4 regions of the Brenneria sp. L4-2C genome follow, and region 1 is predicted to be linked to each of the others. Evidence: predicted binding sites of a transcription regulator. Region 1 holds the regulator's gene; each other region holds the start of a gene.
The links. Region 1 encodes Fur, which represses iron uptake genes when iron is present. Its sites were predicted from a motif close to ATAATAATGAGAACNACTATCAA; they were not measured.
Positions count from the first base shown of each region.

Region 2: sodA (superoxide dismutase [Mn]) is a predicted target of Fur. The motif match lies at 4,307-4,329, and genes of this name have one in related genera.
Region 3: exbB (tol-pal system-associated acyl-CoA thioesterase) is a predicted target of Fur. The motif match lies at 3,722-3,744, and genes of this name have one in related genera.
Region 4: ABRZ26_RS16305 (TonB-dependent hemoglobin/transferrin/lactoferrin family receptor) is a predicted target of Fur. The motif match lies at 2,617-2,639, and genes of this name have one in related genera.

Region 1 covers NZ_JBEIAC010000003.1:5,156-13,390, forward strand. The annotation lists gene ABRZ26_RS06190 (methyl-accepting chemotaxis protein) at 1-584, opposite strand, end outside; gene fldA (flavodoxin FldA) at 1,031-1,558, shown strand; gene fur (ferric iron uptake transcriptional regulator) at 1,894-2,343, shown strand; gene glnS (glutamine--tRNA ligase) at 2,468-4,126, opposite strand; gene nagE (N-acetylglucosamine-specific PTS transporter subunit IIBC) at 4,298-5,785, opposite strand; gene nagB (glucosamine-6-phosphate deaminase) at 6,105-6,905, shown strand; gene nagA (N-acetylglucosamine-6-phosphate deacetylase) at 7,009-8,166, shown strand; gene nagC (DNA-binding transcriptional regulator NagC) at 8,187-8,235, shown strand, end outside.
Region 2 covers NZ_JBEIAC010000010.1:147,477-155,711, forward strand. The annotation lists gene ABRZ26_RS15755 (methyl-accepting chemotaxis protein) at 1,329-3,227, opposite strand; gene sodA (superoxide dismutase [Mn]) at 3,539-4,165, opposite strand; gene fdhD (formate dehydrogenase accessory sulfurtransferase FdhD) at 4,455-5,273, opposite strand; gene exaC (acetaldehyde dehydrogenase ExaC) at 5,577-7,112, shown strand; gene ABRZ26_RS15775 (acyltransferase) at 7,332-8,235, shown strand, end outside.
Region 3 covers NZ_JBEIAC010000024.1:28,549-36,783, forward strand. The annotation lists gene pepA (leucyl aminopeptidase) at 1-40, shown strand, start outside; gene ABRZ26_RS22275 (DNA polymerase III subunit chi) at 128-577, shown strand; gene ABRZ26_RS22280 (valine--tRNA ligase) at 590-3,445, shown strand; gene exbB (tol-pal system-associated acyl-CoA thioesterase) at 3,818-4,849, shown strand; gene exbD (TonB system transport protein ExbD) at 4,853-5,275, shown strand; gene ABRZ26_RS22295 (substrate-binding domain-containing protein) at 5,423-6,442, opposite strand; gene ABRZ26_RS22300 (glycoside hydrolase family 32 protein) at 6,476-7,885, opposite strand; gene ABRZ26_RS22305 (sucrose-specific PTS transporter subunit IIBC) at 7,885-8,235, opposite strand, start outside.
Region 4 covers NZ_JBEIAC010000011.1:102,069-110,303, reverse strand. The annotation lists gene parC (DNA topoisomerase IV subunit A) at 82-2,352, opposite strand; gene ABRZ26_RS16305 (TonB-dependent hemoglobin/transferrin/lactoferrin family receptor) at 2,750-5,146, shown strand; gene ABRZ26_RS16300 (NAD(P)H-dependent oxidoreductase) at 5,404-5,985, shown strand; gene ABRZ26_RS16295 (LysR substrate-binding domain-containing protein) at 6,020-6,898, opposite strand; gene parE (DNA topoisomerase IV subunit B) at 6,978-8,235, opposite strand, start outside.

The sequences.
Region 1 (8,235 bases):
ATATTTTGACCAATCGTCGTAATCTGCTCAAAACGGACGCCGGCCGCGACGAACTTCTCCGAACCGGCTTTACTGAACGCGGTCAGCGACGCCCCAAACTGGCGGCTCAATGGAGGAACGACATTTTTCGCCTGTACGTGATAGTCATCCAACGCATTGGCCGCCGCTTTTTGATACAAGGGTTCAACCCCCTGAGTGATTAAATTACCCCAGTCCCGGCTGACCGCCTGAACCAGCTTGTCGTCCAGTCCGGCGTGATCGAGAGCGTTAAAGGCGGTCAGGCCGGATTTCAAGGTATTCAGGGCATTGAGCGCCGATGTCTGTTCTTTATCCGCCGCGTCGTTATCGCCATTCTGGCGAGCGTCAACGGAACGAGCCAGACGCGTCACCATACGAAAGTACTGATCGTTGCCTTGATTAATTATATTTAAGTTATCTACCAGCAGACTGCTGAGTTTGGACGTCGCGGTCATCTCCTTGAAAGAAAATAGGGTATAGATTGATACGCCGCCCCACAGCACACAGAATACGCCGAGCACCCACAACATGGCCGTTCTGATGGCGATGTTTTTTAAAAATTTCATAGCTTACTCCAGACTTAACGCACGCGTGAAAAGAAGTTTTTTGCTATTAATCGACGGTAAAACAGCGGAAATGCATATTAATAGGCCATTATCATCGCAACCTGGCGCGACGCTTCAGTCACGTTGAAACCGATTCGATCACGCTTGTTAATCGACAAGATACGGGCAATGTTTAGCGATACCGGTGTACTTAGCGCGGCTTATTTTCTATTCTTTGAACAACCTCATAACTTTTGCTAAACATAAATTTTTTTGATCCATTCGCCGCGCCGCTAAAAATAACAACATCAATCAGACCGTGGACAAACTTATCTGAGAAATCAGAACGGTGATTTACTTATCCTTACCGATACGAGTTTCTCATGCAGGGCGTGTCTGTTATTATTAGCCGATAAATGGGTAAGACACTGCACCATATCATTAAGAATCAAGAGGTTATTCAATCCATGGCACTCATAGGAATTTTCTTTGGCAGTGATACTGGCAATACCGAGAACATTGCCAAGACCATCCAACAGCAGCTGGGAACCGACGTTGCCGAAGTTCATGACATCGCCAAAAGCAGTAAAGAAGATCTTGAAGCTTTTGATATTTTACTGTTGGGTATCCCTACCTGGTACTACGGGGAAGCGCAATGCGACTGGGATGACTTTTTCCCTACGCTGGAAGAAATCGACTTTACCGGCAAACTGGTTGCCCTGTTTGGCTGCGGCGACCAGGAAGACTACGCGGAGTACTTCTGCGACGCGATGGGCACCATCCGCGATATTATTGAACCTCGCGGCGCAACCATCGTTGGCCATTGGCCGACGGAAGGCTATTACTTTGAAGCGTCCAAAGGGCTGGCGGATGATAACCACTTCATCGGTTTGGCTATCGACGAAGATCGTCAGCCTGAACTGACCAGCGAGCGCGTCACCGCGTGGGTGAAACAGATCAGCGAAGAGTTGAACCTGAAAGAGCTGGTTGACTAAGACGGACCTCCGGCTCTGACCTCCCTCCCCCGTCAGAGCCGGAACGATCGATAGGAAAGGCCTTTCATAAAGATTGATACATTTTTTTAACTTCCCTCCATAAGTATGTACAATACCCGCATCGGTCTTGTGCATTCAGCTGGCGTCTCTCATTAACCAACAATAGATTGCATGATACATCTGTAGAATGTGTGGGAATAATTTTGTTAACATTCCATTGTTTTCATTTTGAATGCACGGTTCTATAATTGGGACGCTATTACATTTTTTGAGCCGACCGATGTCATAGGCTAAATAGCCTCCATTGATTAAGTAAGCAACAGGACTAAATCCGCATGACTGACAATAACACCGCATTAAAGAAGGCCGGCCTGAAAGTCACTCTTCCAAGGCTGAAAATTCTGGAAGTGTTGCAGGATCCAGAGTGCCATCACGTCAGTGCGGAAGATTTATATAAAAAACTGATTGATATGGGTGAAGAGATTGGTTTGGCGACCGTCTATCGCGTACTGAATCAGTTTGATGATGCTGGTATTGTAACCCGCCATAATTTTGAAGGCGGTAAATCGGTTTTCGAACTGACGCAGCAGCATCATCATGACCATCTGATTTGCCTGGATTGTGGCAAAGTCATTGAGTTCCGTGATGAATATATTGAAGCACGCCAACGCGAAATCGCGGAAAGACACAGCATCAAGCTGACCAACCACAGTTTGTATCTGTATGGCCATTGCAGTGAAGGGGATTGCCGTGAAGACGACACCCTGCACGATGCAAAAAGATAAATCGACCGCACAAAAAATTTAACGTCGCATGCGACGGCCCGTCGGTAACGGGCTATCCCGCCCGTTATAAAATAAAACCGCCGAGGCGGTTTTATTTTTATTCCATTCCAGGCAAAACCCCGGATTATCCCACCCAGGTATCGCGCAAGCCGACGGTGCGGTTAAACACCAGATGCTCTGGACTGGAGTAAACCCGATCGGCGCAGAAATACCCCTCGCGTTCAAACTGGTACGCTTTTTCCGCTTCAGCCTGCGCCATGCCCGCCTCGACAAAGCCGTGAGTCACTTTCAGCGATTCCGGATTGATGGTTGACAGAAAATCCTCCGCCGCGCCGGGATTGGCCACGCTGAACAAACGATCGTACAGACGGAATTCCGCCGGTAAGCCATGCGCTACGGACACCCAGTGGATCACGCCTTTTACCTTGCGCCCGTCAGCCGGATCTTTACTTAAGGTATCCGGATCGTAGCTACAGTAGATGGTCGTAATATTGCCCTGCTCGTCCGTATCGATATGTTCCGCTTTAATCACGTAGGCATTACGCAGACGAACTTCTTTGCCTAACACCAAACGCTTGTATTGCTTATTGGCCGACTCGCGGAAATCCGCGCGATCGATGTACACCTCGCGGCTAAACGCCACCTGCCGGGTACCCATTTCCGGTTTATTCGGATGGTTCGGCATGGTAACCCACTCTTCATGGCCTTCCGGCAGGTTTTCAATCACCACTTTTACCGGATCGAGCACCGCCATGGCGCGCGGCGCGTTTTCATTCAGGTCGTCGCGCACGCAGGCTTCCAGCGCCGCCATTTCGACGTTGTTATCCTGCTTGGTGACCCCGATGCGGTAACAGAATTCACGAATAGACGCGGCGCTGTAGCCACGGCGACGCAAACCGGAAATGGTCGGCATACGCGGATCGTCCCATCCTTCAACAATCTTTTCCGTCACCAGCAGGTTCAGCTTGCGCTTGGACATGATGGCGAATTCAAGGTTAAGACGAGAAAACTCATACTGACGCGGATGGCAAGGTATCGAGATGTTATCCAGCACCCAGTCATATAAACGACGGTTATCCTGGAACTCCAACGTACATAGCGAGTGGGTGACGCCTTCCAGCGCATCGGAAATGCAGTGGGTGAAATCATACATCGGGTAGATGCACCACTTGTTGCCCGTCTGATGGTGTTCGGCAAACTTGATGCGGTACAGAACCGGATCGCGCATCACGATAAACGACGATGCCATATCGATTTTAGCGCGCAGACACGCGGTTCCTTCGGCAAAGCCGCCGCTGCGCATTTTTTCGAACAGCGCCAGGTTTTCCTCCACGCTGCGATCGCGGTACGGGCTATTTTTACCGGGCGATGTCAGCGTACCGCGATATTCGCGGATCTGTTCCGGCGTCAGTTCATCGACATACGCCAGTCCTTTGCTGATCAGTTCAACCGCATATTGATGCAGTTGATCGAAATAATCGGAGGAATAGCGAACGTCGCCGCTCCATGAGAACCCCAGCCAGTTAACATCGCGTTTGATCGACTCAACGAATTCAATATCTTCTTTTACCGGGTTGGTATCGTCAAAACGCAGGTTGCATTTGCCCTGGTAATCCTGGGCAATCCCGAAATTCAGGCAGATAGACTTCGCATGCCCGATATGCAGATAGCCATTGGGCTCCGGCGGAAAACGCGTCTGAATATGGTCATGCTTACCGGATGCCAGGTCTTCATCAATAATCTGACGGATAAAGTTGGTTGGGCGGGCTTCAGCCTCACTCATTCTTGATTCCTCAATGCTAAAACGACATATAACCGCCAATGATCCAACAAGCTAAGCCGGGAAACAACCGTTAGTTTCATAAAAAACAAAAACGGGATGAGATAGCGACCTCATCCCGCAAATTTACTTTATACCGCGTTATTCAGAAACGGTGAAAAGCGCGTATCGGCATTATTCTTCGCTGGCGTTCTTCAATGCGGACGCAATCGACTCAGCCTGCGTGCCGACCACGATCTGCACGCTCTGTTTATTCAGACGAATCACGCCGGCGGCGCCGAGTCGCTTGGCCAATCCGTCATCCACCAAAGCGGAATCCACCACGCTCAAACGCAGTCGGGTGATGCAGGAATCAATGCCGACCAGATTCTCTTTACCGCCGATAGCCTGTAAATAACCGCGGCCCAGCGTCTGCGTCTTGCCGGATGCAGACGCCGCGACGCTCACATCGTAGCCGTCGGCTTCGCTGCCGCTCACCGACGCTTCACGCCCCGGCGTCATTAAATTGAAGCGCGTAATGGTAAAGCGGAACACCACATAATAAATAACGAAAAATACCAAGCCCATTGGTATCAGCATATACCACTGCGTTGCCAGCGGGTTACGGGATGACAGCACCATATCCACCAGTCCGGCGCTGAAACCGAAACCGGCAATCCAATGCAGGCTGGCCGCGATAAATGCCGAAATACCGGTCATCACCGCATGCAGGAAAAATAACACCGGCGCCACAAACATGAAGGAGAATTCCAGCGGCTCGGTAATGCCGGTGAAAAACGCAGCGAACGAGGCGGCCAGCATAATCCCGCCGATCTTGCCTTTATTCTCGGGACGAGCGCAGTGATAAATCGCCAATGCCGCGCCCGGCAAGCCGAACATCATGATGGGGAAGAACCCGGCCTGATAGCGGCCGGTCACGCCGACCACGGCTTTACCGGCGTCGATCGCCTGCTGCCCGGCAAGGAAGTTGGGAATGTCGTTAATGCCCGCCACATCAAACCAGAACACCGAGTTGAGCGCATGATGCAGGCCCACCGGCAGCAACATGCGGTTAAAAAACGCGTAAACGCCGGCGCCGACCGAACCTAACTGTTGAATATATTCGCCGAAAGAGACCAGCGAGCTATAAATAACCGGCCAGACATACATCAGGATGAATGCCACCAGAATCATCAGAAACGAGGTGATAATGGGTACCAAACGACGCCCGCTGAAGAACGACAGCGCTTTCGGCAGTTCGACCTGACTGAAACGGTTATACAACTCGGCGGAGATGATCCCCACCAGGATACCCACGAACTGATTTTTGATGTAGCCGAATGCGGCAGGCACCTGCTCGACCGGGATTTTCTTGATCATGGCAATCGCATCCGGCGAACACAGCGTCGTCAGAACCAGGTAACCGACAAAGCCCGCCAGCGCGGCCGCGCCATCCTTATCTTTCGACAAACCATAGGCGATGCCGATCGCAAACAGGACATCCATATTGCCGATAATGGCGGCACCGGACTTAATACACAACGCCGCCAACGCATTTCCACTCCCCCAGCCGACCGGGTCAATCCAGTAGCCGACGCCCATCAGGATCGCGGCAGCGGGCAACGTCGCGACAGGCACCATCAACGCCCGACCAACTTTTTGTAAATAGCCAAGAATACTCACGTTTCCTCTCTTTCTCTCGGTGGGCGAAAACCGCCCGTTAGACCTGCTCACTGCCAGATAAACGACAACACGTAATCTCAGCGCGAAGTGTATGCAAAATATTTCGCCACGCAAATTAACCAAAGACATTATGTGATTAAACTCACTAAAAAATCACATACAAAAAGGTTATACTTAAATAAATAGCCAACTTATTTCAAGATAAAAAAAAACAGGCTACACTGATCGCCAGGTTAACCTCAAACGCTGAAAAACCGTCGGTGACGCAATTCAGCCGAATATTATGCCGCCATTAATGGCGCAAACCAGGAGAGCACTGATGAGACTCATCCCCCTGACCACCCCGGTTGAAGTTGGCAAATGGGCGGCCCGTTATATCACCCAGAGAATCAACGCGTTCAATCCCAGCGCCAGCCGCCCTTTTGTGCTGGGTCTTCCCACCGGCAGTTCGCCGCTGGAAGCCTATAAAGCGCTGGTGGAAATGCATAAAGCCGGACAAGTGAGCTTTAAACACGTCGTCACGTTCAATATGGACGAGTATGTCGGCCTGCCCGAAGACCACCCGGAAAGCTACCACAGTTTCATGCATCACAATTTTTTCGACCACGTTGATATTCCCAGGGAAAACATTAACCTGTTGAACGGGAACGCCGAGGACATTCCCGCCGAATGCCGCCGCTACGAAGAGAAGATCAAGTCTTACGGCAAAATTCACCTGTTCATGGGGGGAGTCGGCAACGACGGGCATATCGCGTTCAATGAGCCGGCCTCTTCTCTGACTTCCCGTACCCGGATCAAAACCCTGACGGAAGAGACGCGCATCGCCAACTCGCGTTTCTTTAACGGCGACGTCGATCTGGTGCCGAAATACGCGCTGACCGTCGGCGTCGGCACGCTGCTGGATGCCGAAGAGGTGATGATCCTGGTCAGCGGACGCAACAAGGCGCTGGCATTACAGGCGGCGGTAGAAGGAAATGTGAACCATATGTGGACCATCAGTTGCCTGCAACTTCACGCTAAAGCCGTGATGGTGTGCGACGAAGCGTCGACCATGGAACTCAAAGTCAAAACGGTGAAATATTTCCGTGAGTTAGAAACGGAAAACATGAAAAACCTTTAGCCTAAAGGCGCCGCACGCCGGTAGAGCGAGGCCGCGACGTGTCTGGCGACAGCGCAAGCCGACACATCCAAACAAAGAGCAAGGGTATAGCGAGGAATTGATAATGTACGCCTTAACAAATGGCCGAATTTATACTGGCCACCAGGTACTTGATAACCATGCCGTTATTATTGCCGAGGGTTTGATTGATACCGTTTGTCCCGTTAGCGAACTTCCCGACGGGCTGGAAAAATACGACCTCAATGGTGCATTGCTCGCGCCCGGATTTATCGATCTACAGTTAAACGGCTGCGGCGGCGTGCAGTTTAACGACTCGCTGGAATCCATCTCCGTTCAGACGCTGGAAATCATGCAGCAAGCCAACCAGAAATCCGGCTGCACCAGCTTTCTGCCGACGCTTATCACCTGTAGCGATGAATTCATGAAACACGGCGTGGAAGTGATGCGCGCCTATCTGGCGCAACACAAAAACCAGGCGCTGGGTTTGCACCTTGAAGGCCCCTGGTTGAACGCGCTCAAAAAAGGGACGCATAATGCGGACTTTATTCGTCAGCCGACGCAGGAACTGGTGAATTTCCTGTGTGAGAATGCGGATGTCGTCAGTAAAATCACCCTCGCGCCGGAAAAAGTCTCCCCGGCGGTAATCCGCCAGTTGACTGAAGCCGGTATTGTGGTTTCCGCCGGTCACTCCAATGCCACCTGGGTCGAAGCCAAAAAGGGCTTCGCCGCCGGCATTCGTTTCGCCACCCACCTGTTTAACGCCATGCCCTATGTAGCCGGCCGCGAGCCCGGTCTGGTCGGCGCCGTCTATGACGCGCCCGAAATCTATTGCGGCATCATTGCCGACGGCTTCCACGTGGACTGGGCCAACATCCGTAACAGTAAGCGGATCAAAGGAGAGAAACTGGTTCTGGTCACCGACGCCACCGCGCCCGCAGGTTCAGACATTGACCAGTTCATTTTTGCCGGCAAACCCATATACTGTCGCGATGGCCGGTGCGTGGATGAAAACGGCACGCTCAGCGGTTCAGCGCTCACGATGATAGAAGCGGTACGCAACAGCGTCGAACATGCGGGGATCGCGCTGGATGAGGCGCTCAGGATGGCAACGCTTTACCCAGCCCGCGCTATCGGTCTGGACAAATATCTGGGAAGTATTGAAAGCGGTAAAGTCGCGAACCTGACCGTTTTTGATCGCAATTATCACGTTCTCAAAACTTTGGTTAACGGTAACGATACGTTGGCGGTGACAAAGAATTGACCTTATGAGAGTAATTTTTCATGACCATTGGCGGACAAGCGCAGATAGGGAATGTCGATCTGGTTAAAC
Region 2 (8,235 bases), on a different contig from region 1:
AGCCATTGGCTGATTCCCGCCTACGCGAGAATGACGGTGGGGAGGCATCTCTGCCGCAACCTTGTTATCCCCGTTAATACTTCGGCACCCTGTTAACCCCTCGCCATTCCCGTTAACGCCGCGACATCCCCGTTAACTCCTCGTCATCCCCGCGGCAGTCGGCGGGGATCGCTTGCTGAAACCGTAGATAGCCATTGACTGATTCCCGCCTACGCGAGAATGACGGTGGGGAGGCATCTCTGCCGCTACCTTATTATCCCCGTAATACTTCGGCGCCCAGTTAACCCCTCGCCATTCCCGTCAACACTGCGTCATCCCCGTTAACTCCTCGTCATCCCCGCGGCAGTAGGCGGGGATCGCCGGCTGAAACCGTAGACAGTCATTGACTGATTCCCGTCTACGCGAGAATGACGGTGGGGATGTGTCTCTGCCGCAACCTTGTTATCCCCGTTAATACTCCGGCACCCAGTTAACGCCTCGCCATTCCCGTTAACTCCTCGTCATCCCCGCGGTAGTCGGCGGGGATCGCCGGCTGAAACCGTAGACAGTCATTGACTGATTCCCGTCTACGCGAGAATGACGGTGGGGATGTGCCTCTGCCGCAACCTTGTTATCCCCGTTAATACTCCGGCACCCAGTTAACGCCTCGCTATTCCCGTTAACACTGTGTCATCCCCGTTAACTCCTCGTCATCCCCGCGGTAGTAGGCGGGGATCGCCAGCTGAAACCGTAGACAGCCATTGACTGATTCCCGCCTACGCGAGAATGACGGTGGGGAGGCGTCTCTGCCGCAACCTTGTTATCCCCGTTAATACTCCGGCACCCAGTTAACCCCTCGTCATCCCCGTTAACTCCTCGTCATCCCCGCGGCAGTAGGCGGGGATCGCCAGCTGAAACCGTAGACAGCCATTGACTGATTCCCGCCTACGCGAGAATGACGGTGGGGAGGCGTATCTGCCGCTACCTTATTATCCCCGTAATACTTCGGCGCCCAGTTAACCCCTCGCCATTCCCGTCAACACTGCGTCATCCCCGTTAACTCCTCGTCATCCCCGCGGTAGTCGGCGGGGATCGCCTGCTGAAACCGTAGACAGTCATTGACTGATTCCCGCCTACGCGAGAATGACGGTGGGGAGGCGTATCTGCCGCTACCTTATTATCCCCGTTAATACTTCGGCACCCTGTTAACGCCTCGTCATCCCCGCGGCAGTAGGCGGGGATCGCCGGCTGAAACCATAGACAGTCATTGACTGATTCCCGCCTACGCGAGAATGACGGTGGGAATGACGCCGGGCGCCGTTTATTCGTCCTCCGGCGGTTTGCGGACGTTACTGTTTAAAACCCAACTGCGGCGATGGGCGGGAAAGCGCGATGCCGGCCGGCGAGTCATCGTCCTGTGCGTTCGCCAGTCGAAATACGGAAACCGCCTGTTTGAGCAACGCGGCCTGCTCTTCCAGCGAATCCGCCGCCGCGGAGGACTGTTGAACCAGCGCGGCATTCTGCTGGGTGGTGCTGTCCATTTCCACAATCGCCTGATTGATCTGCGTAATTCCCCGGCTCTGTTCATCCGACGCGGTGGCGATCTCGCCCATAATGCTATGTACCTGGGTCACAGAGGTGACGATATCATTCATCGTTTTACCCGCGTTGCCGACCAGCGTTGCCCCGTGGCTCACCTGTTCGACGGATTCGGCGATCAGGCTGGCGATTTCTTTGGCCGCCTGCGAACTGCGCTGCGCCAGATTGCGAACTTCGCTGGCGACCACGGCGAATCCCCGGCCTTGCTCGCCCGCGCGGGCGGCTTCAACGGCGGCGTTCAGGGCCAGAATATTGGTCTGGAAAGCGATGCCGTTAATCACCGAGGTGATCTCCGCGATACGTCGGGAGCTGTGCTCAATCTCCGTCATGGTTTTCACCACGTTATTCACCTGCTCGCCGCCTTGTTTCGCCGTTTGGGAGGCGTTGATCACCAGCGTATTGGCGTGATGCGCATTGTCCGCATTTTGTTTTACCGTTGCGGTCAGCTGTTCCATGCTGGCGGCGGTTTGTTCAACGGCGGCGGCCTGTTGCTCGGTACGCGAGGACAGATCGGTGTTGCCGGCGACGATCTCCCTTGAGGCGGTGAAGATCTGGCTAACGCCGATGCGGATCTCATCGATCATATTGTGCAGGTTGGCATTCATCTTCGACATGGCTCTGATGAGCTGGCCCAGCTCATCACGGCGGGTGGTGTCGAGGCTCATGGTAAGATCGCCGGTGGCGATGCGTTCGGCCATATTCAGCGTGTTATGCAGCGGCGTCGTTATCTGGCGTGAGATAAACCAGGAAATCAGCAAGCCAAGGATAAGGGTAATCAGCGCGGTGATACCCATCTGTATCTCGGCCGTGCGGATGTCCTGCTGCGTGAGCTGTAGCTGCTCGTTCAGCAGGGACTTGATGATCAGATTGAGCTGCTCAGCGATATTTTGCAGCTGTTGCGCCTGAGCCAGCTCTTCCCGATAGGCGGGAATATAGGCCATGGCGCGCCCTTCATAAACGCTCAGGGTGTTGAGAACCGGCGTAAGCGTCGCCTTTTGTTCCGCGGTCAGATACGGATGCTGATGCAGCTCATTCAGCGTGGCCTGTGCTTCTTTAATGGCGGCGGCGAGGTTTTCCTGCGCTTCCTCATCGCGCGACAGCAATAAGCCGCGGACATGATAGCGTACGGCCATCAGTTTATAATTCAGTTCGGTAAACAGTAATTGCAGCGCGGTCGCGCTGTAGTCGCTAATTAATTGATCGCCCAATTTTTTTAATGGTTCTTCCGTTTCGGAAATATTCCAGCTTTTCCTGACATTATCTTTTTTGTCGACGGCTTCAATGTAGTTTTGCTGTTTTTGCCGATATTCGGCGATCAGACTTTCTATCTGCGGAAATTTTTCGCTGATGTTTTCCGGCCAGTCCAGTTCTTTGGCGTGAGAGGCATAGGTATTGATTTTATCGATGCTGACATTGTTTTGTTTTATATCTTCAGGGTCATAGGTGGAGCTATAGCGTACGCGATAATATTTTGCCTGATTAATTTCATCATTGATATTGTTGCTTAAGTTCACCTTATCAATGCTTTCTTGTAATTCCTCAATGTGCATGATGCCTGCGCCGGCAATAATGATCGTCATTATTAAGACCAGGAAGAAGCCTAAGCCTAATTTTTTACCGACGTTGATATCTTCGAATTTTATCGCCATTTTTTCTTCCATTATCCCATAAACAGAATACGTTCTCTGGCGCACGCATCACGTTTTATCACGCTGACAATGGAAGGTTGCGCCATAAGATGTCGTGTGAAGTACAACATATCGGTATAAAAACCACGCGATAGAATCACGTATAAATTATCGGCAATAAGTAATAAAACTTTAACATCTTCCGTGACGGCGCGGCGATGAAAAATAGGTATGAAAAACAGAAAGTAAAAAGAAAATAAAAAACCGGAATAACAATTTGTTATTCCGGTTCTGTTATCAAATATGAATTGACGGGTAATTAATGCGGCCGATTATTTTTTCGCTTCCGAGAAACGTTTGGCGGCTTCGTCCCAGTTGACGACGTTCCAGAACGCCTTGATATAGTCAGGACGACGGTTCTGGAATTTCAGGTAGTAAGCGTGTTCCCAGACGTCCAGCGCCACAATCGGATAGCCGGAAGCGCCGGAAATGGCTTCGCCCATCAGCGGGCTATCCTGATTGGCGGTGGAAACAACGTCCAGTTTGCCGTCATCTTTCAGTACCAGCCAGGCCCAGCCGGAGCCAAATCGGGTTGCGGCGGCCTTTTCAAATTTTTCTTTGAAAGCGTCGACGCTGCCGAAATCGCGTTCAATGGCGGCTTTCAGATCGCCGGTCAACGTCGTACCCAGTTTCAGGCCTTTCCAGAACAGGCTATGGTTGGCGTGTCCGCCCACGTTGTTGCGTAAAGCGGTCTTTTTATCCGCCGGTACTTTGTCCAATTGCGCGATCAGTTCTTCCGGCGTCAGTTGTGCGAATTCAGGCAGGGATTCCAGCGCTGCATTAGAATTATTAACGTAGGTCTGATGGTGCTTGGAGTGATGGATTTCCATCGTTTGTTTGTCGAAATGTGGCTCCAGCGCATCATAAGCATAAGGCAGTGGCGGTAGTGAATAACTCATGTTTAGCATCTCCGTGGTTGTCGTACCTAAGTGTTGTAGTACTGAAAACAGGTATCGTACACAATTATTCTAGTACACAAAATTTTGCGGCACCGCTTTTGTTAGCACCGCGTAAGAATTAGGTTCATTATAGTTAATTAAATGATATTGAAAATGATTATTCTTGTTTGAAGGCGTTTCCGCTTGTTGTTTTAGGGCCGTATAACAAGCGGTTATGTGCTTCTGCTATGTGATGAAACAAATCAGTCTAAGTAATGCGTCATCAGACTAAGCTTTTTGATCCCGGCCGTTATTCATGCAGCCGCTGCGGATGAGTATAGATGGTGCAGCGCCCCGGACGACAAAATCCCGCCAGCGTCAAATTGCATCGCTCGGCGACCTCCACGGCCAACGAGGTGGCGGCGGAAACCGCAAACAGGATCTCCACGCCGCACATGGCGGACTTTTGCACCATCTCGTAACTGGCCCGGCTGGAAACCAGCACGGCGCCTTGCCGCCAGGGGTTTTTCGCGCGCATGCCGAGCAGTTTATCCAGCGCGACGTGGCGTCCGACATCCTCGCAGCCGCCGCTTAGCGCGCCCTCCGGCGTAATCCAGGCCGCGGCATGCGTACAACCCGTCAACTGACCCACCTGCTGTACGTTCTTCAACTGCGTCAACGCCGACTCAAGGCGGCCGAGCGAAAAAGTTTGGGTAAAGGGCAGGGGCGTAACGGGCTTGCCGATCTCCGCCAGTTGCTCCACGCCGCAGACGCCGCAGCCGGTACGGCCATCCATCGACCGACGCCGTTCTTTTAAACCAGCGAAGCGGCGGCTGGAAAGCTCGATCTGAACTTCAATGCCGTTGCACGCCGGTTGCACGTCTATGCCGTAAATATCCTGCGGCGACTGGATGATGCCCTCGGACAGGGAAAATCCCAGCGCGAACAGCTCAAGATCTTTCGGCGACGCCATCATCACCACATGTGAAATACCGTTATAGACCAGCGCCACCGGCACTTCCTCCGCCAGCCAGTCGGCCTGCGGCTGCGCCAGCGTCCCCTGATGGCTGACTGTCCGCCTGCATGCGCCTGTCGGCAGCGCGATCGTTTGTGGATTAACGCTTTTCACCTGGAATACCTGTGTTCGTGTCGCTGATTCATACCGGTATTATTTCACCGCCTCCCGGCCGATGCGAACTTTTCTCTGCGAACCGCGATCGCGCGTGGATTGCTGGTTGCTTATTTGTTTATTTATGGTTGCAAAAATGTGACCCATCTCGAAGAGTGACTATTTCTCCCTGCCTGGGCGCTGTCATAAACGCCGATCCCTGCTTACGATTTAACCATGTTCCCTGACTCACGTTCGTTTTCACATTGCCCCTGTTTTCACTGCGGCTCCGCCGCGTACCCAGACCGCGAGAAGGAGATTGACATGGCATATGACATCGCTGAAAGCCGGACGACGACCGGTGAATACGACGCGCTTAATCTGAAAAAACGTTACGACAACTTTATCGGAGGAGCTTGGGTCCCGCCTGATGAGGGAGAGTATTTTGTTAATCTCACGCCGGTGACCGGCCAGCCGCTGTGTGAAGTCGCCAGTTCCACCTCGCGGGATGTCGATCACGCGCTGGACGCCGCCCACCAGGCGAAAGCCGAATGGGGCGCCATGTCCGTGCAGCAACGCGCGCTGCTTCTGAACCGCATTGCCGACCGAATGGAGCAAAACCTTGAACGTCTGGCGATGGTGGAAACCTGGGATAACGGTAAACCCATTCGGGAAACCCGCGGCGCGGATGTGCCGCTGGCGATTGATCACTTCCGCTATTTTGCCGCCTGCATTCGCTCGCAGGAGGGGGCTATCAGTGAAATCGACGGCGATACCGTGGCCTATCATTTCCATGAACCGCTGGGCGTCGTCGGCCAGATCATTCCCTGGAATTTCCCGCTATTGATGGCCTGCTGGAAAATGGCGCCCGCGCTGGCGGCGGGAAACTGTATCGTGCTTAAGCCCGCCAAGCTGACGCCGGTGTCGGTGCTGGTGCTGATGGAGTTGATTCAGGATATTCTGCCGCCGGGCGTGATTAACGTGGTGAACGGGTCAGGCAGCGAGATTGGTGAATATCTGGCGACCTCGAAGCGCGTCGCCAAAGTGGCGTTTACCGGTTCGACGGAAGTAGGTCAGCAAATCATGGGTTATGCGGCGCAGAACGTGACGCCGGTTACGCTGGAGCTGGGCGGCAAATCGCCTAATATCTTTTTTGCGAATGTGATGGATAAAGAAGACAGCTTCTTTGACAAAGTGTTGGAAGGGTTCACGCTGTTCGCCTTTAATCAGGGCGAAGTCTGTACCTGTCCGAGCCGGGCGCTGGTTCAGGAATCCATCTACGAGCGTTTTATGGAGCGGGCGATTAAGCGCGTGGAATCCATTCGTATCGGTCATCCGCTGGACGACAAAACCATGATGGGCGCTCAGGTGTCCGCCGGACAGATGGATACCATTCTCAACTACATCGATATCGGTAAGAAAGAAGGCGCCCGCGTGCTGACGGGGGGCCAGCGTAAAGCGATGCCCAGCGACCTGGCGCAGGGATATTATCTGGAACCCACGATTCTGTTTGGTAAAAACAGTATGCGGGTGTTCCAGGAAGAGATCTTCGGGCCGGTGCTGGCGGTGACGACCTTCAAAACTATGGATGATGCGCTGGAGATCGCGAACGACACCGAATACGGTCTCGGCGCGGGCGTATGGAGCCGCAACGGCAGCGTGGCCTACCGGATGGGGCGCGGTATTCAGGCCGGACGCGTCTGGACCAACTGCTACCATGCTTATCCGGCGCACGCGGCGTTCGGCGGTTACAAACAGTCGGGCATCGGACGCGAAAACCACAAGATGATGCTGGAGCATTACCAGCAAACCAAATGTTTGCTGGTGAGCTATTCGGATAAACCGCTGGGGCTGTTCTGATTCGCTATCGCGCCTCCGCTTTGCCGGCGGAGGCGCGACGGGCGAGTCCCGGCAATTGAATGTTTTATGCGCGACAACACCATTTTTATACCGCCCGCTGGCGCGCGCCCGAGGTAGGGCGCGCATGGCGGCGTCTCGTATTCAGCCCATTCCCCATTGTATGGCTTATCAACAGGCTCTACCCTGTGCGATATCCTTTGTCTCTCCAAGAGGTTATGCATGACCGGGAAGATCGGCTGGATTGATAACCTGCGGGCGGTGGCCTGCCTGATGGTCGTTCTGATTCATAGCACAACCTACTACATCACCGCCGGCGGCGCGCCGGGCGATACGCACTGGGATGTGGCGAATATCCTTAATTCGGCCTCGCGGGTTTGCGTGCCGCTGTTCTTCATGATTTCCGGCTATCTGTTTTTTGGCGAGCGCAGCGCGCGGCAAAAACATTTTCTGCGGATTGGCTTGTGTATTCTGTTTTATAGCGTCGTCTCGCTGATTTATATGGCGACGCTAACGCCAATCAACCCGCTGAACGCCGCCAGATATTTCCTGCAAAAACCGATTTTTTATCACCTGTGGTTTTTCTATGCGATTGTGGTGATCTATCTGCTCTCACCGTTAATTCACGTCAAGCCCGTGTCGGGCAAGTATCTGGCGATTTTCATCGTGGCGCTGGCGGTGATTGCCAACCCCAATACGGGACAGGTTGATTTTGCCGGCGTTAAGCTATTGCCGGTAAACCTCTATGTCTACGGCGATACCTTTTACTATCTGCTGTATGCGCTGGTCGGCCGGGCGCTCGGCATGCTGGATATTCCCCGGCGCGCGGCGCTGGCGGCCATTCCGGCGTTTATTTTGTGCGTGTTGCTGGTGGCGATGGGAACAAAACATCACTCGTTGCTGAACGATAATTTCAATCAGACGTTTTACCTCTACGGCGGCCCGCTGGTTTTTCTGGCGGCGGTCAGCCTGCTGATGGCGTTCAAACGTTATCTGAACCACCGCGTGCTGCCCGGATTTGATCTGATATCGCGCCATTCGCTGGCGATTTACGGTTTTCATGCGCCGATCATTCACTATCTGCGCACCCACGGTATGGATATCCCGTCGCAGCCTGTGTTGGATA
Region 3 (8,235 bases), on a different contig from region 1:
GTTCCTGCTTAATCGCGCCGGGCTAAATGACGTAGAATGATGGTAATCTGTCGGGTACAGTAAAGCGCGCCTGAATAAACCAGTTATACCGGGCCGGGAATTCCGGCCCTTATCAATAGTGTAAACAATGAAAAACGCGACGTTCTATCTTCTCGAACACGACAGCAAAAGCGATGATCTCAGCGCCCATGAGGCGCTGGCATGCGATCTGGCGGCGGAACGTTGGCGCGCGGGAAAGCGGGTTTTAATCGCCTGCGAGGATGAACGGCAGGCGATACGACTGGATGAGGCGCTGTGGCGGCGCGATCCGCATTCGTTCGTACCGCATAATCTGGCCGGCGAGGGGCCGCGTCAGGGCGCGCCGGTTGAACTGGCATGGCCCGAGCGACGGGGAAACGCCCCGCGCGAGCTGCTTATCAGCCTGCTGCCGTATTTCGCAGATTTTGCCACCGCTTTCCATGAAGTGATAGACTTTGTCCCTTACGAAGAATCCCTGAAACAGTTGGCGCGCGACCGCTATAAAGCCTATCGCAGCGTCGGCTTTCAATTGACTACGGCTAAGCCGCCAACTCACTGAATTTTGAGCATAATGGAAACGAAATATAACCCGCAAGATATCGAGCAGCCTCTTTACGAGCACTGGGAAGAGCAAGGCTACTTCAAGCCGAACGGCGATGTGAGCAAAGAAAGCTTCAGTATCATGATCCCGCCGCCCAACGTCACCGGCAGCTTGCATATGGGCCATGCTTTCCAGCAAACCATTATGGATACGATGATCCGCTATCAGCGTATGCAGGGGAAAAACACGCTGTGGCAGGCAGGTACCGACCACGCCGGTATCGCCACCCAGATGGTGGTGGAGCGTAAAATCGCGGCGGAAGAAGGCAAGACTCGGCATGATTATGGCCGGGAAGGCTTCATCGAGAAAATCTGGCAGTGGAAAGCCGAATCCGGCGGCACCATTACCCGTCAGATGCGTCGTCTGGGCAACTCCGTGGACTGGGAGCGAGAGCGCTTTACCATGGACGATGGGCTGTCCGAGGCGGTGAAAGAAGTATTCGTTCGCCTGTATAACGAAGATCTGATTTATCGCGGCAAACGTCTGGTGAATTGGGATCCGAAACTGCGTACCGCCATTTCCGACCTGGAAGTGGAAAACCGCGAATCCAAAGGCTCCATGTGGCACCTGCGTTATCCGCTGGCCGACGGCGTGAAAACGGCTGACGGTAAAGATTACCTGGTGGTCGCCACCACGCGTCCCGAAACCGTGCTGGGCGATACCGGCGTGGCGGTAAACCCGGAAGATCCGCGCTATAAAGACCTGATCGGCAAAGAGGTTCTATTGCCGCTGGTTAACCGCCGCATCCAGATCGTCGGCGACGAACACGCCGATATGACCAAAGGCACCGGCTGCGTGAAAATTACGCCGGCGCATGACTTCAACGACTACGAAGTCGGCAAGCGTCACCAATTGCCGATGATCAACATCCTCACGTTTGACGGCGATATCCGTCAGGAAGCCGAAGTCTTCGATCCCAACGGCGAAGCCAGCACCGCCTACAGCGGCGACATCCCCGAGCAATTCCGCGGTCTTGAGCGTTTCGCCGCCCGTAAAGCGATAGTCGCGGCTTTTGATGACATGGGGCTGCTGGAAGAGATCAAGGCGCATGATTTGACCGTGCCGTACGGTGACCGAGGCGGCGTAGTGATTGAACCGATGCTGACCGATCAGTGGTATGTGCGTACCGCGCCGCTGGCGAAAGTGGCGATTGAAGCGGTGGAGCAGGGGGAAATCCAGTTCGTCCCGAAACAGTACGAAAATATGTACTTCAGCTGGATGCGTGATATCCAGGACTGGTGTATCTCGCGTCAGCTGTGGTGGGGACACCGCATTCCGGCCTGGTACGACGCGCAGGGCAAGGTCTACGTCGGTCGCGATGAAGCGGAAGTGCGCCGCGAAAATAATCTGTCTGACGATGTGGTGTTGAATCAGGACGACGATGTGCTGGATACCTGGTTCTCCTCCGGGTTGTGGACGTTCTCCACGCTGGGGTGGCCGGAACAGACGCCGGAACTGAAGGCGTTCCATCCCAGCAGCGTGATGGTCAGCGGCTTCGACATCATCTTCTTCTGGATTGCCCGCATGATCATGCTGACCATGCACTTCATCAAAGATGAAAACGGCAAGCCGCAGGTTCCGTTCCATACGGTTTATATGACGGGGCTGATCCGCGATGAAGAAGGACAGAAAATGTCCAAATCCAAAGGGAACGTGATTGACCCGCTGGATATGGTGGACGGTATTTCGCTGGAAGCGCTGCTGGAAAAACGCACCGGCAATATGATGCAGCCGCAGTTGGCGGAAAAAATCCGTAAGCGTACCGAGAAACAGTTCCCGAATGGGATTGAACCGCATGGCACGGATGCGCTGCGTTTTACGCTGGCGGCGCTGGCGTCTACCGGACGTGATATCAACTGGGATATGAAACGTCTGGAGGGTTACCGCAATTTCTGCAACAAACTGTGGAACGCCAGCCGTTTTGTGCTGATGAATACCGAGGGGCAGGACTGCGGACAACAGGGCGGCGATAAAGTGCTGTCGCTGGCCGATCGCTGGATCCGGGCGGAATTCAACCGCACGGTGAAAGCGTACCGCGAGGCTTTGGATAGCTATCGTTTCGATATCGCCGCCAATATTTTGTATGAATTCACCTGGAATCAGTTCTGCGACTGGTATCTGGAGCTGGCGAAGCCGGTGATGAATGGCGGCAGCGAAGCGGAACTGCGCGGCACCCGGCAGACGCTGGTGGACGTGCTGGAAGCGCTGCTGCGTCTGGCGCATCCGATCATTCCGTTTATTACTGAAACCATCTGGCAACGGGTGAAAGCGCTGAAAGGCATTAGCGCCGATACGATCATGTTGCAGCCTTTCCCTGAGTTCGACGCCGCGCAGGAAGATACGCAGGCGCTGAACGATCTGGAATGGATCAAGCAGGCGATTATTGCCGTGCGTAATATTCGTGCGGAAATGAATATCGCGCCGGGTAAACCGCTGGAACTGCTGTTGCGTGACGCCAATCCTGAGGCTGTACGTCGGGTGGAAGAAAACCGCGGCTTTATTCAAACGCTGGCTCGTCTGGATAGCATCACGCTGTTGCCGGCGGGCGATAAAGGCCCGGTATCCGTCACCAAACTGGTGGATGGCGCTGAGCTGTCGATCCCGATGGCCGGCCTGATAGACAAAGCCGCCGAGCTGGATCGTCTGGCCAAAGAAGTCGCCAAAATTGAAGCGGAAATTGGCCGCATCGAAAGCAAACTGGCCAATGAAGGTTTTGTGGCGCGCGCGCCGCAAGCCGTCGTGGACAAAGAGCGGGCCAAACTGGATGGCTACGCGGTAGCAAAAGCGAAACTGTTGGAACAGCAGGCGACTATCGCCGCGCTGTAACGGCTGCCGGATTTTCTTCACCGCAGGCGCTCAACGTCCGATATCACATCGGGCGTTGAGCGCCGATCAGTTTCTGGCGTTTTGCCATTCATTCTCCCTTCGTATTCCTCATTTGCAGTAACCTCACGGCCGCATGAAAACACGATTTAAGGCCGCTAAACGGCTTGCCGGATCCCTCCGCGATTTCTTATTTATTCTCGGTTATACGCTGCCAGTCATATCAATGTCCGGGCCGAACGGGCTGTAAGGTAAGAATAATATTTTCAATAAGCATAAATAATAATGAGAACAACTATCAATTCACTCAGGGTTTGATATTATTTCAGGCTGATTTATTGTGTCATTGTGATGGATTAACGGTGGAGGCACAGCGTGAATACGGCTGTCAGTAATATTACCCAACAGGTATCATCAGCCTGGCAAAAAAAACGTGGCGCATTTAGCGTAATTTCTCGTAGCGTGCTGGTTACCCTGCTTTTGACTGCGGGACTCAGTGGAAATACGCTGGCGGCTCCACCGGTCAGCGCGCCTTTATCCGGTGACAGCACCAGTGAAGCGGTCGCCGCACCGGCTACGCCTGATTCTCCCGCTGTTGATTCTTCTATCGCCGCGCCGCTCCCCGTCGCGCCGGAGGCGTCGCCGCTTTCATTACCGCCCAATGCGGCGCCGGGCGCCAGTAACCTGATGAGAACTGACCTGTCCGTCTGGGGCATGTATCAGCATGCCGACCTGGTGGTGAAGACGGTGATGATCGGCCTGTTGCTGGCCTCTGTCATTACCTGGGCGATTTTCTTTAGTAAAAGCGTGGAACTGATGGGCGCCAAACGTCGCGCGCGTCGGGAATACCAACTGCTGGAACAAGCTAAAACCCTGGATGATGCCGTGGATGCGGCTGAGGCGTTCAAGTCCGGGGGCGTGGCGCGACAACTGCTGGCGGATGCGCAGAATGAGCTGGAACTGTCCGCGCGCTCCGATGACAACAACGGGATTAAAGAGCGTACGGCTTTCCGTCTGGAACGTCGAGTTGCCGCTACCGGTCGTCATATGGGACGCGGTAATGGTTATCTGGCGACGGTCGGCGCGGTGGCGCCATTCATCGGGCTGTTTGGTACCGTGTGGGGCATCATGAACAGCTTTATCGGTATCGCGCAAACGCAGACCACTAATCTGGCCGTCGTCGCGCCAGGTATTGCCGAAGCGCTGCTGGCGACGGCAATCGGCCTGGTGGCCGCGATCCCGGCGGTAGTGATTTATAACATCTTCGCTCGCTGGATTACCGGCTATAAAGCGCTGGTGGGCGATGTCGCCGCACAGGTGCTGCTGCTGCTGAGCCGCGACCTGGACGTGGCGGCCAGCAATGATAACCGGGCATCTTCATCGGCGCAGAAATTGCGGGTGGGATAAGTTATGGCGATACATTTGAACGACGATGTGAGCGAAAACGGCGAAATGCACGATATCAACGTGACGCCGTTTATTGACGTCATGCTGGTTCTGTTGATTATTTTTATGGTTGCCGCGCCCCTGGCTACGGTGGATATTCGCGTGGATTTGCCGGCTTCATCCGCCGCGCCTCAGCCGCGCCCTGAGAAGCCGGTTTACCTGACGGTGAAAGCCGATAAACAGCTATATGTCGGCGATGATGTAGTGAGCGAACAGTCGCTGGCTCAGGCGCTGGATGTCACCACGAGCGGTAATAAAGACACCACCATTTTCTTCCAGGCGGATAAGAGCGTGGATTATGAAACCATGATGAGGGTAATGGACGCGTTACGCAAAGCCGGATATCTCAAAGTGGGGCTGGTTGGCGCTGAGTCGGCGGCCAGATAACCCTGACATCATCGTGTTTTCGCAGTCATATCCGGTCGTCTGGTAACCAGTCGACCGGGTCGCAAACCTTTTACGCGTAGATTGCAGTCGATTGATGATGACGCCTGTCTCCACGGATTAGCGCCATTGGCAGGGCAAGTTCCGCCACTAGCGTGATTCAGGATGCCGCCAGTAGATATGCGCTGGCGGAAGATAGCGCTTATCCTGTTTCAATGGACGTTCTTCGATCAACGTCGTAATCATGTCAAAGCTATTTCCCGCCAGACGTTCGCTATCCTGAGCGATAGTGTCAATCTTCAACGGCAAACAATCAAACAGGTAGTGATCGTCAAAGCTGCACAGATGGATATCGCTCTCCATCAGGTTATGCTGGCTCAGATAGCGCAAAACCCCTTCCAGCAGGCCGCAGGCCGCGGTAAATAGCGCTTTCGGCGGTCGCCCCAGTTCGGCACAGAGCTGGGCGAACATTTCATAGCCTGAACTGGGGTGATAATTACCATGAATAATCCATTCAGGACGGCACTCAATCCCTGCGCGTTGTAATCCCAACTGGAAGCCGGCCAGACGGTCGCGGGTCGGGGAAATGCGCGATTGGCCGCCAATGAAATAGAACTCATCACCGTGCCGGCGAGCGACGCGCTCGACGAGTTCGGCCGTCGATTCGATCGACTCGGTCATCACCAGAGGTAATTGAGATTCGCCGATTACCCGGTCAAATTGCACAACCGGCAATTGCTGATTGATTTTCTGGTATTCGATATCGCTGAGCATGCTGGATGCCACAATGATCCCGTCGACCTGACGCTGTACCAGACTGTTGACCGCCATCATCTCCTGACTGGGATTTTCATCCGTACAGGCGATAAGGAGCTGCAATCCCGCTTCGCGGCACAGCATTTCCAGGTCGCGCGAGATAATGGCGAAACCATAGTTGGTCATTTCCGGCACCACCAGGCCCAGCGTATTGCTACGGGACGATCGCAGTGAACGGGCATGGATACTGGGCTGATAACGCTGCTCGTGAGCGATGGCCAGAATACGATCGCGGGTTGCATCAGAAACGCGGAACTCTTTACTCCGACCATTGAGCACCACGCTGGCCGTCGATTTTGATACGCCCGAAAGCGCGGCAATATCACTGATTGTTACGCGTTTAGTCTGTTTCACCGCTTGAACTTTCTATCGTCGGAAAAAGGGATGTCATTCTATCACGCATGGCGCTAACAGCCAGTGCTGCAATGTTAATCGTCCCGAGCCGCTGAAAGAAAGCGTTGCGTCTCCGTCAGGGAAACAATTGGCGGACATCGTTGCGACGCCGTCATTGATGAAAATCTCGACGCTGGTACGGTCGAACAAGATCTGCAATTGGCGTAGTTCTCCGCGCCAATAGCGGTGTTCCGGCTCGCCGGTTCTCAGATTGCGCCGGCTCAGGGTCAGGCGTTCGCCGTCCCAGCAAACAACCAGCCGCGAGGCGATATCAAGCTGAAATTCACCTTGAGAATCAATGATGACTTCGGCGCTGTTTATCGGGAGCGGCGGCGCATAGCTGGCGACGCCTTGCCATGTGAAGTGCTGCGTACGCAACTGTTGCAATTCGCGAACAGGATGCTGATAGAGCTTGCCATCGCGCAGCGTCAGCTCGCGCGGGCAGGTCATGGTGTGGATCCAGCCCTGCTCGATAGTGGGGTCAAAAAACTCGTTCTCATCAGGGATGGACATCCAGCCGAACATCAAACGTCGCCCATCCTCACTTGCCGTGGTTTGCGGGGCGTAAAATTCGAAGCCAAGATCCAGTTCATGGAATTCACGGTGCGGATAATGACCGCTTTGGTAATCCAGCTCGCCGATAAAATAACCCGCCTGAAAGGTGTTCAGATAACGCTCGTCTTGCGCGGCGATACCCTGCGGGCAGCAGATTAAAACGTCCTGTTCATTCAACCGGAACAGGTCGGGACATTCCCACATGTAACCAAAATCACCCAACCCGCCGAGTCGGGAGCCGGCAATTTCGGCGATTTTATCCCAGCGGCGCAGATCGCTTGAGCGAAATAGCAACACCTTACCCTGTCGCTGCTTATCCTGCGCGCCCAGCACCATGTACCAGTGCGCGTCATGTTTCCACACTTTCGGGTCGCGCACATGACCGGTATAGCCTTCCGGCAGATCCAGCACGGGCCCCAGTTTGTCATACTCGCCGTCGGCGTTCTCTCTGGCCAGACATTGGAATGCCGTGCGCGAACCGTCGCCGTATTTGACATTACCGGTATAAATCAGGGTGATCGCACCGTTATCCACGACGGCGGAGCCGGAGTAACAGCCATGCGTTTCGTAGCTTTCACTGGGTACCAGGGCGACAGGTTCATGCCGCCAATGCACCAGATTGGTCGAGCTCCAGTGCCCCCAGAATTTTGCTCCGTGGGCACAGGCTAAAGGATTCCACTGATAAAACAGATGGTAGCGCCCATCATGATGAATAAATCCGTTCGGATCGTTGAGCAACCCCACGCTGGGCGACAGATGCCAATACGGACGGTGAGGATCGTCGCCGAGCCGGGCCTGATTAGACATCAGGGCGTGCGCCATGCGCTTTAACAAGTGGACTTCTTTCATTATTCGCTATCCGTTTTATATTTCAGCAGGAATGAAATGATAAACGCCGCGCCGAAGGCGATGAGCATGCCAATCAGGTAGCTAAGCATAGAGCCTGCTTTTACGATTGCCAGTCCGGGAAAGCCGGTCAATCCTACCGCCGTCATGCTGACATGGTTGAATACCACCCACGCGCCGCCGAGCGCGCCGCCCGCAAGGGCTGCCAGGAACGGTTTGATGAAACGCAGATTAATACCAAATATCGCCGCTTCGGTTATCCCCAGCAGACAGGAAAATCCGGCAGGGACGGCAATGGCTTTGATTTTTGCATCGCGCGTTTTGAAATAAACGGCCAGACAGGCTCCGCCCTG
Region 4 (8,235 bases), on a different contig from region 1:
AACGCAATAATCAGTTTTACCATTGTGGTTGGCGGAGGGGCGGCATCAATAAAGATTGCCGCCCGAACCTTAGGCGGAGGGTTATTCTTCGCTGCTGCCGTCGCCGGCTCGCTTCGGCGCATCGACGTCAATGCGATCGATACGTTGCAGGCCGCGCAGCAGCGTGCCTTTACGGCCACGTTCAGACTGGTATTTCTGTAGATCGTTCGGGCGCAGAATCAGTTTGCGCTTACCGAAGTACAAGGTTACCGACGACTGCGGCGGCAACAGCAGCAGCCAACTCAAACGATCCTTGCCGCTGGCGAAATCCGCTGATGAAATAGACACGATCTTATTGCCCTTCCCTTTCGACAACTGCGACAGGTCGGACACCGGGAACAGCAACATCCGGCCGGAAGCGGTGATCGCCAGCAAGGTATTATCCTCGCCGTGGATTTCAATCGGGGTCAACGCCTTGGCGTTGTCCGGCAGCGTGATAATCGCTTTGCCCGCGCGGTTACGCGCCACCAGGTCGTTAAAGGTGCAGACAAAACCGTAGCCGGCGTCAGAGGCCATCAGCAGCGGCTGATCGTCCGCGGCCATCAGCACATGCTCAATAGTCGCGCCGGGCGGCGGCGTCAGCTTGCCGGTCAAGGGTTCCCCCTGGCCGCGCGCGGACGGCAGCGTCAGCGGATCGAGCGCATAGCTGCGGCCGGTCGAGTCGATGAATACCACCGGCTGGTTGGTTTTACCCCTGGCGGCGGAACGGTAGCTGTCGCCCGCTTTGTAATTTAATCCTGCGGGATCAATGTCATGCCCTTTGGCGCTGCGCACCCACCCCATTTCCGACAACACGATGGTGACCGGTTCCGACGGCACAAAATCATGCTCGCTCATGGCTTTCGCTTCAGCGCGTTCCTTCAGCGGCGAGCGGCGGTCGTCGCCATAGGTCTGGGCATCCGCCTGAATTTCTTTTTTCAGCAGGTTGCTCAGCTTACGTTCGGATGCCAGCAAGGCCTGCAAATGGTCGCGCTCTTTCGCCAGATCGTCCTGCTCGCCGCGGATTTTCATCTCTTCCAGCTTGGCCAGATGGCGTAACTTCAGTTCCAGGATCGCTTCGGCCTGGGTTTCGCTCAGGCTGAACTGACGCATCAATACCGGCTTGGGTTCATCTTCCGTGCGGATGATGTGGATCACTTCATCAATATTCAGAAATGCGATCAGCAACCCTTCCAGAATATGCAGGCGTTTGAGCACCTTCTCCAGCCGATAACTCAAGCGGCGACGCACGGTATCACGGCGGAACACCAGCCATTCGCTCAGGATTTCCACCAGCCCCTTGACGCCGGGGCGGCCATCCAGACCGATCATATTCATATTGATGCGGTAACTTTTTTCCAGATCGGTAGTGGCGAACAGATGGTTCATCACCTGATCCAGGTCGATGCGGTTGGAGCGCGGCACCAGCACTAAACGCGTCGGATTCTCGTGATCCGATTCATCGCGCAGATCTTCAATCATCGGCAACTTTTTAGCGCGCATCTGACTGGCGATCTGCTCCAATACCTTGGCGCCGGAAACCTGATGGGGCAGCGCGGTAATCACCGCTTCGCCGTCTTCTTTCTTCCAGACGGCGCGCATACGCACCGAACCACGGCCATTCTGGTAAATTTTACGCACTTCCTCGCGCGGGGTAATGATTTCCGCTTCCGTCGGGAAATCCGGCCCGTGAACGAACTGCAACAAGTCATCCAGAGAGGCGCCGGGTTTATCAATCAAGGCGACGGCGGCGGCGGCGACTTCGCGGATATTGTGCGGCGGGATGTCGGTCGCCATCCCGACGGCAATGCCGGTGGTGCCGTTAAGCAGTATGTTCGGCAGACGGGCAGGCAGCATTTTCGGCTCCTGCATCGTACCGTCGAAGTTCGGCACATAGTCAACCGTACCCTGACCCAGTTCGGAGAGCAGGGTTTCCGCGTATTTAGACAACCGGGATTCGGTATAACGCATCGCGGCGAATGATTTCGGATCGTCCGGCGCCCCCCAGTTCCCCTGACCATCCACCAGCGGATAACGGTAGGAGAACGGCTGCGCCATCAATACCATCGCTTCGTAACAGGCGCTGTCGCCGTGCGGATGATATTTACCCAACACGTCGCCGACGGTACGGGCTGATTTCTTGAATTTGGCGCTGGAATTCAGCCCCAGCTCCGACATGGCGTAAATAATACGGCGCTGTACCGGCTTCAGACCATCGCCGATAAACGGCAACGCCCGATCCATGATGACGTACATGGAGTAGTTCAGGTACGCATTTTCAGTAAACGTGTGCAGCGCCAGGCTTTCAGCGCCATCATGCGTCATCTCACTCATTTATCTCATTTCCTCACATCGCAGCGCGATTATTGCTCTTTCCGACACGCTACACAGCGGTATGTTTGGCGGGAATAGTACCTTATCCGGCGGGCTTCTGTCACAGAGAACAAAGGCCGGCAATCTTAAAGACGGCCGGTAATGCGGCGCGTTCGCCTGAATGCCTGAAGAGCGCGCATGCCAGAAAATATCGGCGACAAGAGATTTTCATTAAGAGTTTTTAATAAAACCATAATTGAAAAAGCGAATGATAACTTTTACTGTTTGATAACAGTTATCATTACGACATTTTTTTGCGTCGTTAACAAACTCTGACGTCATTCCTGCTGAAGTTGATTGCCAGCGTTATCAGGCTTTGGTCGCTGGTCGGACAGTTGCCTACCAATAGAGTATCACTATGTTAATCAATAAGAATCTTAGAAAAATCATGCTCACCGGGATCCTGGCAGGCACGGCGTTAAACAGCGCCGCCGCGGATAACCGAACGTCGGCTAAAGATGCGGCCGGCGAATCCGAATCAACAGGCGAGACGATGACGGTGTATTCTCCCAAAGTCGAGAAAGAAGCCGGCACCAAGACCACCATCACCGCCAGCGATATGCAGAAAGAAGGCGGCAATGATTTCGGCGCCATTATGCGCTACCAGCCGCTGATTAGCGCGCCGGGCGTCACCAGCGGCGTCAGCGCGGGCAAAAGCAGCTATGACCGCGGCGGCGCCAGCGGCTACAACATTCGGGGTTTGGAAAACAACCGGGTTTCCATTGATATCGACGGCGTTGAACTACCATCAGCCACCGATCGCGGCACATCCACGGTGAGCGGCCGCCGCCAAACGGGCAGCACCGGCATTGGCCGCGGCGACTATCTTGACCCGTACCTGTACGGTTCGGTGGAGATCGAGTCCGGCGCCACGTCGGTCGCCAACAGCAACAACGCGCTAGGCGGTTCGGTCTCTTTCAAACCAAAATCCGCCAATGATTATCTCAACTCAGACAAGCACAGCTATTTCGGTTACCAGGGCGGTTATGATTCTTCCAACCGTAGCTTTCACAACGGCATTACCGCAGCTGGCGGCGACGACTATCTGCGCGGCGTTATCGTCGTCAGCCGTCGCGATGGCAATGAAACCGAAAACCAGCGCGACGCCACAATCGACAGTACCCCAGCCAACTGGCACTCCAATGCTGTGCTGGCGTCCGGCATCTGGCAAGCGACTCATGCGCACCAGCTCACCGCCACCGTAGATTATTACCATAAAACCAATCACGCTAATTTCCCAACCTGGACAATGAACTCAAGGGGCGTCTCTTCGCTTGATGGCAGTACTTCATATCAGGACAATCAGACCCGTCGCTGGGGATTTAGTCTGGCGGATCTCTATGCGCCGGAAGATTTCGCGCTGTTCGACAGCCTGAACACCAAACTGTTCTATAGCCAGACCGAAGCGCACGACTATACCGTCACCGATGCCTCCACGCCGACTTCCGTCTGGAGCGACTATGACACCAAAACCTTTGGTCTGGAAAGCAAAGCGACTAAGGAGTGGCGCAACCACAGTTTCAGCTACGGCTTCAATGCCCGCCAGTCGGAAACGGAACGTCCATTCACCGCGGAAAATCTGGCAACAGACGGATTGAACATTGACCTGGGGCGTCCGCAAGCGGACAGCGAGATCATCAATCTGGGGGCTTTCGTACAGGACAAAATCACCTGGGAGCTGGCCGGCCGCGAATTCTCGGTAGTGCCGGGGATACGCTTCGCCTGGCAGCACGCCGAACCGAAAAATGCTTCCAATCTGTTTACCAACACCAATGGCAATGTGACGTCAGATGAGGCCGCCGGCATGTATGGCACCAATGCCGACGGTCAGGTTATGCCGTCCATCGCTTTCCAGTACAACCTCACGCCCGATCTGATGGCCTACCTCCAATACCGGCGCGGCGCTCAGTTCCCTACCGACGGGCAACTGTACGGTTCCTGGGCGCTCGGCTATTTCGGCACCTCCAGCAGCTACGCCGTGCTGAGCGATCCGGACTTGAAAACCGAAACCAGCGATAACTACGAATTGGGGTTGAAAGGCCAGATTGTGGAAGGGGTTACGCTGAGCGCGTCGGCCTTCTACAGTGATTACAAAAACTTTATCGCCAACGGTTACTACCGCCGCGCCGATAATCCGGCCCTGTTCGCCAACGTGCCGAGTAGCCTCAGCACGCTTTATCTGACCGAGAACCGTGATAAAGCCTATATCTATGGCGGTGAAATCAGCGCCAAATTCAACCTCGGCACCTGGTTCGAGCAGGCGAACGGCTTCAGCGCCCGTCTGGCCTATGGTTATACCGATGGGGCGTCAAAATCCAGCGCCAACGGGGACTCTTACATCAATCTCGACTCGGTAACGCCACAAAAAGCCGTAGTGGGGATCGCCTATGACGATCCGTCCAGCACCTACGGCGCCGCGCTGATCGCCACCTTCAACAAGGGCAAAACCGCCACCTACGCGACTGGCCGCAAACTCCCCTCCAGCGGGAACAACCTGGGTTCTGAGGATTATACTTTTATGCATATACCGGGTTATGCGCTGGTGGATTTGACCGCTTACTATCGCGTGTCCCAAAACGTGAGGCTTAGCGGCGGCATCTACAATCTGACGGATCGCAAATACTGGGATTATCAAACCAGCCGTAATATCGAAGCGCCTGCCAGCAACAGCGCCAGCGATATCAACTACTACAACCAGCAGCTATCCATCGCGCCGGGCCGCACCTTCCAGTTGGGCGTCAATGTCGATTTCTGATTAACCGCCGAGGGAGGGAACCGATCGGTTTCCTCCCTTCTTCACCGCAGGAATAAGCGATGCGCCGCATGCCTGTCCCTTATTCCGCATCACGCGGCGTGCTTTCCTCTTTCCCGCTTGCCATCGACCGCCAGCGAGATTGTTGCGCCGCAGTCAAGAGTGTTGTGACATGGCGCATCTATTTCCGGCGCTAAAAATCAGCCAGACTTAATCTCTATTCCCCGTTGCGGGCAAGACCAACGACAAGCGAGTCACTGATGCATAACATATTGATTATTCATGCAGGAAAAGCATTCGGCCACTCCACCGGCAAACTCAACAAAACCCTGACCGAGGCCGCGATTACCGAGTTACAGGGGCAAGGCCGCGATGTGCGGGTCACCTGGGTCGATCAGGGTTACGACATCGAGCAGGAAATCCAGAATTACCTGTGGGCCGATGCCGTCATTTATCAGATGCCCGGCTGGTGGATGGATGTGCCGTGGATACTGAAAAAATACGTCGATGAGGTTTTCACCACCGGCCACGGCTTGCTGTATGCCAGCGACGGCCGCACCCGCGCCGACAGCAGCAAAAAGTATGGTTCCGACGGCCTGTTGCAGGGTAAAAAATATATGCTTTCCGTGACCTGGAATGCGCCGCTGGAAGCCTTTACCGACCCGCAACAGTTTTTCCACGGCGTCGGGGTGGACGGCGTGTATCTGCCGTTCCATAAGGCTAATCAGTTTATCGGCCTATCGCCGCTGCCGACGTTTATCTGTAACGATGTGATCAAATCCCCGGATGTGGAGAACAATATCGCCCGCTATCGCCGGCATCTGGCAAACGTTTTTGCCTGACGGCGCGCCTTCGACATCGGCGCGACACCGCGGTCTAAAGCGGCTGTCGCGCTATTTTCTCACTGAGGAAATCCAAAAAGCAGCTTATGCGCGCCGCCAACGCCGTATGCCGGTAATAAACCGCGTTGATCGGCATCCGCACGTCCACCGTATCAGGCTTCAGAACCTGAACCAGACGCCCGGCGGCCTGATCCTCATGGGTCATAAAATCCGACAGTCGCACAATGCCTTCGCCACGCAGCGCCAACTGACGCAGCATTTCGCCGTTTGAGGCGGCCAACGCCGGCGAGATGGGATAAAATTCGCGGCTGCCGTCCCGCAGCGGCCAGTTATTCAGCCATTCCAACTGTGTAAAGCCCAGGCAGCTATGCGAAGACAGATCGTCGACGCTCATCGGCGTGCCGTGACGGCGCAAATAATCCGGGCTGGCCAGCACGCGCAAGCGCGTCGCGCCCAACGCGCGGGCGTGAATACTGGAGTCTTTTAAAACGCCGATGCGAATGGCGATATCCGTATGCTGCTCCAGTAAATCGATAATGAAATCGTCACTGTTCAGTTCCAGCATGATCTGCGGGTAGCGACGACGAAATTCGGGAATAAGGGGAATAATCACGTGCTGCATGAACGGCGAAGCCGCATTGATGCGCAACCGGCCGCAGGGTTGATCGCGGCGCAACGCCACCTGCTCCTCCGCATGTTCCACCGCGCGGATCACGTCGCGCGCATGCTGAAGAAACATGGCGCCTTCTTCCGTCAGGGCCAGCCGCCGGGTGGTACCCAGTTTGCCCTCAAGGCGTCGCAATGCCCGGCTGATGCCGGACGTCGTCTGACCGACCTGTTCCGCCGCGGCGGTAATCGAACCGGTATCGACCACCGCCACAAAAGCCTGCAACTCCTCAAGCGTCACTTTCATCAACGTTCCCCCTGAGACCGCGACGCCAGTTATCCGCCCGTCGCGTCAACCCGTAGCGGCTGAATGACGCGGGTCAGCATCAGACTTCGATTTCCGCCTTATCGCCTTTTTCCTGCAACCAGTTGCGGCGGTCTTCGGCGCGTTTCTTCGCCAGCAGCATGTCCATGATCGCCATCGTCTGGTCGATGTCGTCGTCGTTAATCGTCAACTGCACCAGGCGACGGGTATTCGGATCCAGCGTGGTTTCCCGTAATTGCAGCGGGTTCATTTCACCCAACCCTTTAAAACGCTGTACGTTGGGCTTGCCTTTTTTACGCTTGAGCTGTTCCAGCACGCCCGCTTTTTCCTCTTCATCCAGGGCGTAATACACTTCCTTGCCGAGGTCGATGCGGTACAGCGGCGGCATCGCCACATACACATGCCCGCCCTTCACCACCGAACGGAAATGGCGCACGAACAAGGCGCACAGCAGCGTAGCGATGTGTAACCCATCGGAGTCCGCATCCGCCAGAATACAGATCTTGCCATAGCGCAACTGACTCAGGTCGTCGCTATCGGGGTCGATGCCGATCGCGACCGAAATGTCGTGAACTTCCTGCGAGGCCAGCACCTCATCGGAAGAGACTTCCCAGGTGTTCAGGATTTTGCCCTTAAGCGGCATGATGGCCTGAAACTCACGTTCCCGCGCCTGCTTGGCCGACCCGCCCGCCGAGTCCCCTTCCACCAGGAACAGCTCGGTGCGATTCAGATCCTGTGAGGTGCAATCCGCCAGTTTGCCGGGCAGCGCCGGGCCGCTGGTCAGCTTTTTACGCACCACTTTTTTGGCGGCGCGCATACGGCGCTGAGCGCTGGCTATCGCCAGTTCGGCCAACTGTTCCGCCGTCTGGATATTCTGGTTCAACCACAGGCTGAACGCATCTTTCACCACCCCGGAAACAAATGCCGCGCACTGGCGCGAGGACAGCCGCTCTTTGGTCTGGCCGGCAAACTGCGGATCCTGCATTTTTACCGACAGCACGTAGGCGCAGCGCTCCCAGATATCGTCGGCGCTCAGCTTCACGCCGCGCGGCAGAATATTGCGAAATTCGCAGAATTCGCGCATGGCGTCCAGCAGCCCCTGGCGCAAACCGTTGACGTGGGTGCCGCCCATCGGGGTGGGGATCAGGTTGACGTAGCTTTCCGTCAGCAGTTCCCCGCCTTCGGGCAACCACAGCAGCGCCCAGTCCACCGCTTCGGTATCGCCGGCTATCGCGCCCAGAAACGGCTTTTCCGGCAGGGTGATCAAACCGTTCACCGCTTCGCACAGGTAATCTTTCAGCCCGTCCTGATAGCACCAG